2 regions of the Herminiimonas sp. NPDC097707 genome follow, and region 1 is predicted to be linked to the other one. Evidence: predicted binding sites of a transcription regulator. Region 1 holds the regulator's gene; the other holds the start of a gene.
The links. Region 1 encodes FliA, which starts transcription of late flagellar genes. Its sites were predicted from a motif close to CTAAAGTTTNNNNNNNNNNNGCCGNTA; they were not measured.

Region 1 (4,215 bases):
AAAGTTCTTTCGCACGCAGAAGTGCCCGATTCAAAAACGATTAGAGTTACTAGCTTAGTTGGAGGCCAGGTATGAATGTAAGAAAATTTACGGCAAGCACGTCGCGCGGCGCATGGAGCCTGGTGCGTGAAGCGCTGGGTCCCGATGCCGTGATTCTTTCCAATCGCGCAGTCGAAGGCGGGGTTGAGATTCTGGCGCTGGCTGGAGAAGATATGGCATCGCTGGCTGAGCCGATGGTTGAGAAAACGATTTCGGAAACCACGCTGGCAGCTCTGGCGCCCAAGTATCAAACGCAGCAGGCTGCACAGCCGGCACCGTTAGCCATTGCCTCCAGCGCACCGCTGCAAGCAGCAGCCAGCGAAATCAACAGCGCCGAACTGCACAGTGTGATGAGTGAAATCCGTTCCATGCGTGGCATGCTGGAAATGCAATTGGCTGAACTGGCATGGACCGACCAGCACAAACGCGAGCCGGCCAAATCCGGCGTATTGCGTGAAATGCTGGCAGCCGGATTCAGCGCCAGTCTGGCGCGTTATCTGACTGAAAGAATGCCGGCCGGCGCCAGCAAGCAGAGTGGCATGGATTGGATCAAGGCGATCCTGACGCGCAATCTGGCGACTATCGGCAATGAAAACGAAATCCTGGAAAAAGGCGGCGTCTACGCTCTGGTCGGTCCAACCGGTGTCGGCAAAACCACGACTACCGCGAAACTGGCGGCGCGTTGCGTGATGCGTCACGGTCCGGGAAAACTGGCCTTGATCACGACTGACGGTTATCGTATCGGCGGCTACGAGCAGTTGCGCATCTACGGCAAGATTCTCGGCGTGATGGTGCATTCGGTGAAAGATGAAGCCGACCTGCGCATCGCACTCGATGAGCTCAAGGGCAAGCATACGATATTGATCGATACGGTCGGCGTCAGTCAGCGTGACAAAATGGTGGCAGAACAGATCTCAATGTTGACGGGCGCAGGCAGCCAGGTCAAACGTCTGTTGTGCCTGAACGCCACCTCGACCGGAGAAACGCTCAATGAAGTTGTGCGTTCCTACATGGGCGATGGCTTGGCCGGTTGCATATTGACCAAACTTGATGAAGCTGCAACCATAGGTAGTGCACTAGATGTAGTCATCAGACAGAAATTAAACTTATACTACGTGGCGAATGGACAGCGCGTGCCGGAAGACCTGCATGTCGCGAACCAGCAATATCTGGTCGACCGTGCATTCAAACTCAAACGTGAGACAGCGCCATTCCAGTTCAATGATGCGGAAATTCCTTTGGTAATGGCAAATACAGCAAAAGCAATGAACGATAAAAGTCTGCGTGAGGTGATTCTTGGCTAGTTTTGAATGTGATCAGGCAGAAGGTTTGCGGCGCATGCTGGCCGGACCGAAGCCGCGCATTTTTACTTTTTTGTCCGCCACTTCGGTTGCCGATAAAAGTGCAATGCTGGTCAATTTGAGCGCCTCTCTTGCTTCCGGCGGCAGCGATGTCGTGCTGCTGGATGCCTGCGCATCGACAGCCGGCATCACGCGCCGCATGGGTGTCGATATGCAAGCGACCCTGCTGGATGTGGCACGTCAGCAGCGTGCCTTGAATCAGGTCGTGCAGTCCATGCCGCAGGGTTTTGGCCTTGCTTCGCTGACCAGTGGTTCAATCCATGCCGCCAGCCGCGATGCAGATCAGTTGCGTCGCCTGTCCAATGCATTCGGCGTGCTGGCAGCACAGTCCGATGTGCTGGTGGTGGATGCCGAGCTGGATAAGAATGACAATTTTCCGATTCCCGGTATGGCGAGCGGCGATATCGTGGTGCAGGTTTCTCCGGCTGCCGCATCGATCAAGGAAGCGTACTCGCTGATCAAGCGTCTCAACGCGCAACTGGGGCGCCGGCCATTCGGTATTCTGGTCACTGATGCCGATGAACGCGAAGCACACATCGTCTATCAAAACATGGCGCAGGCAGCCAGCCGCTATCTGGCCGTGCAGCTGCAGTTCATCGGCTCGATACCGTCCGACGATCACCTGACACGCGCCGCACGCCTGGGACGCGCAGTGATTGACGCCTTCCCGATGGCAGGCGCCTCGGTGGCATTTCGTCGTCTTGCAGAACGTTTTGCATTATCCGCCCATGGCGCCAAGTTCGGGGCCTGAGCAATGTACACGGCAGATGGAAGATCGGATAGGGACCACCTGGTAAGCCAACATGCGCCGCTGGTCAAGAAACTGGCGCATCAGATGAAAGCCAAGTTGCCGCCCAGCGTGGAAGTCGACGATCTGATTCAGGCCGGCATGATAGGGCTGCTCGATGCAGTCGGCCGCTACGAAGAAACGCATGGCGCGCAATTTGAAACCTACGCAGTGCAACGCATACGCGGCGCCATGCTGGACGAATTGCGCAGCAGCGACTGGATGCCGCGCAGCATGCGTCAAAACATGCGCAAGATCGAGGTGGCGATGAACAGCTTGCAGCAAAAGCTGGGTCGCCCACCGAATGAAAGTGAAGTCGCCAAGCAGCTCAAGTTATCGCTGGCCGATTATCAGGATTTGCTCAGCGATGGCGGCGGCCACCAACTGGTCTATTACGAAGATTTTCACGATAGCGAAGACAACGAGCATTTCCTCGATCGCTATTGCACGGACGAATCGCCCGATCCCTTGCAGAATTTGATGAATACCGGTTTCCGCTCAGCGGTGATCGCTGCTATCGAAGCCTTGCCGGAGCGCGAAAAAATCCTGATGAGTCTGTACTACGAACAGGAAATGAATCTGAAGGAAATCGGCGCCGTCATGGGCGTAACCGAATCCCGTGTGTCTCAACTACATAGCCAGGCCATCGCCAGGATGCGTGCAAACTTGAGGGAGAAGGCGTGGACTGGGGTAGCTTAATTGGTATCGTGCTTGCGCTCGGCGGCATACTTGCCGGGCAAATGCTGGAAGGCGGAAAACTCGGCTCTCTGGTACAGCCGGCGGCCTTCATTATCGTCATTGTCGGCACGATAGGTGCGGTGCTGCTGCAAAGCGGCTGGCACAACTTTGCGACCGGTCTGAAAATGGCCGGCCGCGTTTTTATGCCGCAGGACGATAATTACGCGAGCCTGATGCATGACGTCACCAACTGGAGCACAGTGGCGCGCCGTGAAGGCTTGCTGAGTCTGGAGCGCATGATCAAGGATGTCCACGATCCATTCGTCGCACACGGTTTGCGTCTGATTGTCGACGGTGTCGATCCGCATAAATTGCGCGAAGTGCTGGATATGGAAATCGGCGCGTATGAAACGCAGCAACGCCTGTCGATCAAGATATGGGAAGCAGCCGGCGGTTACGCACCTACCATCGGCATTCTGGGCGCCGTTCTGGGTTTGATCCATGTGATGGAAAACCTGTCGGATCCGTCCCGTCTTGGTAGCGGTATCGCCGTGGCTTTCGTGGCGACGATTTACGGTGTCGGTTTTGCCAATCTGGTGTTCCTGCCGATTTCCAGCAAACTCAAGGCCATCGTCAATCGCGATGTCTTCAAGCATGAAATGCTGGCCGATGCATTTGCCGGCATTGCCGCTGGTGACAATCCACGCTTGATCGAAGAGCGGATGAATATCTATCTGATGTAAGGCAACTTTGCTTCCATCATCGGCAGACTGAGCACACATGGCGCGTAGAAAACACGAAGAAGAACACGAAAATCATGAGCGTTGGCTGGTGTCTTATGCCGACTTCATTACCTTGCTGTTTGCCTTTTTCGTCGTCATGTATGCAATTTCTTCGGTCAACGAAGGTAAATACCGCATCCTGTCCAACTCGCTCGGCATTGCATTCAGCGGCATCACGCCCAAAGCGCCGGCGCTGAAAGATCCGGTTGAATCGAGCGCGCCCATATTACCGCTGCCCATGCCGGTACAATCGCAATCGCAGCGCGCCAATGATGCCGCCACCAAACGCGAAAAAGCCCGCATGACCAATATCGCACGCGATATCCTGAAGGCGATGGCGCCGCTGATCAGGGAAGGCAAAGTGCGCGTGACACAAACCAATCGTGGCGTCAGCGTCGAAATCAATGCCAGCGTGCTGTTTGCACCCGGCGAAGCCAAGCTCAGTGCACAATCCGAAAAAGCCTTGCGCGCCGTGGCGGAAGTCTTGAACAAGGTCGATAACGACATTCAGGTCGAAGGCCACACCGATAATGTCCCGATCAACAATGCGATGTTCCCGTCCAACTGG
Region 2 (4,215 bases), 540 kb from region 1:
AGGTTTGACGTTGCTGATCATTCATTGAGCCATTACCTGCACCCACTACGGCATCCTTGACCGATTGCAGCAGCGACGTAACGCTTTGCAAAACGCTTTCTTCCTGTGACAAGGCGCTTTTTACATTCTGGCGATTAATTGAAAACTGATCGTTAATCGATATGGCTTGATTGACACCCAAAGCCGTTGCTGCAGCAACCGGGTCATCTGCCGGCGACAAGATGCGACGACCGCTGGCCACCTGCTGCTGCGTTCTGGCCATCGCAGCCTGCAGCTCGCTCATCTGCCTGGAGCCCATTTCAAATATCATATTGGTGCTGATACGCATGGTCTTTACCTCTATCGAGCTATGGAGATCAGGACATCGAACATGTCGCTGACTGCCTGCATTACCCTGCCGGAAGCCTGATAGGCCTGCTGATAACGCAAAAGATTGGTCGCTTCTTCATCCAGATTCACACCCGACTCTGATTGCTGGGCCGTCTGTATTTGTTTCAGCAAGGTGGCCTCGGCCAGGCTATTGCTTTGCATCTCGCGTGTTTTATTGCCAATCAGACTCACCACTTGGCTATAGGCGTCGTTATAACTAGCCTTGCCATCCTGCAGGACCTTCTTGGTTTGCAATTCACCGAGCGCCAGCATATTGCGATTGTCACCAACACCGTTAGCATTGGCGCTGATGGTGAACTTGTCGCCTTCGCCAGGAGTGCCACTAATCTGAACTTCCGCACCACCGAAGGAGATGGTTGCACCGGCGGTAAAAGCGATTGTTGTCAGATCAGGAGGCGTGGCGGCCGGGACGGGAGTCGACACGCCATTGATGGTCACCGTCACATCCATGCCTTCCGGAAAACCGCTCAGGGTTCCGGTGGTCGCGTCATAGGTCAGCGTAACCGGTGTACTGACAGTGGCTGCAGTAAAAGCGGCATTGATCTTGCCAGCACTGATCGCTCCGTTGCCGATATTGCTTGCTGGTGCAGTAGTGCGAATCGGTGTGCCGGCGGCAATCGCTGCTACATCCTTGATCAATACACTCAGACTCGAAGCACCATTGACGGTCGGTTTTACTATGAATTCGTCGCCTGCAGCCAGCGCACCTGTCAGCGAAAAGGTCACGCCATCCATCTCTATCGGTAGATCTGCATCTGCAAAGTTTGTGGAAGTGTTATCCGGCAGGCGCGTCACCTTGTAATTGGTGCCGTCGTAAGACACGCGATAATCGTTGGTCGTCAATGCATCGACGTTACTGATGGTCGCAGCTATCCCCGATCCGGGTGAATTATTTTCACTCGGATTAATAAGCGGCTGGGCCACACTGAAAAAATCGCCCCCCAGCGCGCCATTCTGATCCTGCCCCAGTTTGTGCTGCGCATTGAAGGTGGAAGCCAGGCCGATTGCAATCCGGCCCAGCGAATTCTGCATCGTATCCAGTGTCTCACTGCGATACTTGAACAAACCGCCCAGATTGCCACCGATTAAAGAGCTTTCCGGCAGGATGACAGTATTGCCATTATCAATGTAGGCAACTTGCAGGCGTTTCGGATCGGTAGGCGAGGTCACGGTCATCAGTTCCCGTGCACTGTGTCCTATCACCAGCGGCTGGCCGTTGCCTATGAAGATACCGTAACCACTGTCCTGCTTAAGCACCGTCACCTTGGTTTGCTTGGCCAATTCGGAAACGATCAGATCGCGTTGATCGAGTAGGTCATTAGGCGCTTGCCCGGTGCCATTCTGCGCCTTGGAAATCGCCTCGTTCAACTGGGCGACTTGCTTGGCGTAGGCATTGATAGTCGTTACGGCCGAACTGATTTCATTGTTGACACCGTCTTGCATGCCTTGCAATTGTCCAGCCATGCTTTGGAAGCGCGCGGCAAGTGATTCCGCACCTGACAACATGGCCTGGCGCGATGGCGCTGCAGCCGGATTTGCCACCAGATCTTGCACACCTTTAAAGAAATCAGCCAACACCGGCGTCAGGCCAGTGGTCGGGTCGGCGATCATGTTATTGATCTTGTTGATTTGCGCGTAATACGTGGCCAACTGGCTGGCCGTGCCCTGGCCTGCAATTGCCTGCGAGCCGAGAAACTCGTTGTACACCCGCTGTATGGTTTGCACGTTGGTACCGTTGCCGATAAAACCGTAGCCGAAGTTCTGCCCACCCACCGATGCCTGAATCACCAATTGCCGGCTGTAACCCGGCGTCGCCTGATTGGCGATATTGTGTCCGGTAGTGGCAAGTCCCGCCTGTGCTGCGGCGAGGCCACTCTGGGCGATGCTGAGAATATTGGCCATGGTTTTTCTTTAAACGCTATATCGATGTGTACGGCATGACGATGGAAAACTTGAGCGGAGCTACTTAAAACTTAGATAACATGCGCTTTCCTGCATGCCGGAAACACTGCTCAAGCCGATAGATTCTTGTTGATGATGTGCGTGAGTTTTGCCGCATAGTTGGGGTCAGTTGCATAACCGGCACGCTGCAAACCTTGTGCAAAACCTTGAACATCACTGGCATTGGCCAGCACCTTTTCATAACGCGGATTATTCTTCAGCAGCTTCGCGTAATCGCGAAACGAGTCTGCATAGGAATCGTAGGCACGGAATTTTTCCACCCGTTTTTGCGGTGCGCCGTTGACGTATTCCGTTGTCACGGCATCCACGGTCTTGCCTTTCCAGCCGCCGGTCGCCTTGATGCCGAACAGATTGTGACTGCTGCCGCCATCTGCGGTGCGCATCACATGCTTGCCCCAGCCGCTTTCCAGCGCGGCCTGGCCCAGCATGAATTTGGCTGGAATACCTGTGGTTTTGCTGGCTTCTTCTGCGTGCGCATTCAATTTGTTCTGGAAGGCCTGCACATGCGCAGGCTGCCCAGAAGTCGAGACTGCCATTTCGGCTGCAGCCACGGTGACATCGTCTCCCTCGTAGGCCGCCGCCAGTTTTGAATGCTTGCCGTAGATATCACGGATCTGCACTGCCTGCATCAAACCGATTTCATTGCCGCCCGTTGCGCTGCTGGGCTCATCGCTCATCGCGGCAGTATCGGCCACCGCATTGTTGACGCTCAACTGGCGTATCAGCACTTCGGCCAGTCCTATGCCCTTGTTGGCCATGCTCTGACTCATTTGCTGATCCAGCATCGACGTATACATCTTGGTCTGCTGGTTATCGAACACGCCTTCCTGCGGCGTAGCTTCGCGCATGCTTTTCATGATCATGTTCATGAACAGCGCTTCGAACTGCTTGGCTGCAGCCTTCAGCGAATCAGGCGAATTCTGGCGCGCTGACTGCTTCAGCGATTCGATGCCCTTGGCATCGATCGCGAGCGAACTGTTCGAGTTGTCAGCAGGCGTGATCATGCGTAATTAATCATCTGTAATTAAATGATTTCCAGTTCTGCGCGCAGCGAACCGGAGGCTTTCATCGCTTGCAGGATGGCCAGCAAATCCTGTGGCGTCGCGCCTATCGAATTCAGGGCTTTCACGACATCTGCCAGCGAAGTGGAATTTTTCAGCAGGATGACTTTACCCGGCTCCTTGCTGATTTCAATTTGCGATTGTTGCGCCACCACGGTCTGCCCACCGGAAAACGGCGCCGGCTGGCTGATGACAGGCTGAGTATTGATCGTGACCGACAGATTGCCGTGCGAAACCGCGCAGGCATCCAGCGTCACTGCCTGATTCATTACGACCGAGCCGGTACGTGCATTCATGATGACCTTGGCGCTGACCTGCGCCGGCGTCACATTGATGCTTTCCAGTGCACCGAGGAAACTGACGCGCTCGTCGTTGCTCGCCGGAGCGCGCACACGAATGACGCGACCATCCTGTGCCGCTGCCGTTTGCGGGCCGAAGCGCGCATTGACTGCATCGACCACGCGGCTGGCGGTGGAAAAATCACTTTCTTTCAGTTCCAGGAAAATCACGTCGCCCTGACCCAACGTCGTCGCTACCGCGCGCTCTACCGTGGCGCCTGCAGAAATCCGGCCCACACTCAAATGATTAATCTGCGCCTTGCTGCCGTTGGCTGCCGCACCTGCGCCCCCCACCACGACGTTACCCTGCGCCATACCGTAAATCTGGCCGTCTGCACCTTTTAACGGCGTCATCAGCAAGGTGCCGCCGCGCAGGCTTTTTGCATTCCCCATCGACGACACGGTAATGTCCAACGTCTGACCCGGTTGTGCAAATGCCGGCAGCGACGACGTCACCATGACTG

Region 2: flgK (flagellar hook-associated protein FlgK) is a predicted target of FliA. The motif match lies at 2,321-2,347, and genes of this name have one in related genera.

What each region holds. Positions count from the first base shown of each region.
Region 1 is NZ_JBIWCI010000001.1:718,358-722,572, forward strand. It holds gene flhA (flagellar biosynthesis protein FlhA) at 1-75, shown strand, start outside; gene flhF (flagellar biosynthesis protein FlhF) at 72-1,343, shown strand; gene ACIQW9_RS03415 (MinD/ParA family protein) at 1,336-2,151, shown strand; gene ACIQW9_RS03420 (RNA polymerase sigma factor FliA) at 2,155-2,886, shown strand; gene ACIQW9_RS03425 (flagellar motor protein) at 2,868-3,608, shown strand; gene motD (flagellar motor protein MotD) at 3,646-4,215, shown strand, end outside.
Region 2 is NZ_JBIWCI010000001.1:1,261,176-1,265,390, forward strand. It holds gene flgL (flagellar hook-associated protein FlgL) at 1-328, opposite strand, end outside; gene flgK (flagellar hook-associated protein FlgK) at 340-2,292, opposite strand; gene flgJ (flagellar assembly peptidoglycan hydrolase FlgJ) at 2,403-3,356, opposite strand; gene ACIQW9_RS06055 (flagellar basal body P-ring protein FlgI) at 3,377-4,215, opposite strand, start outside.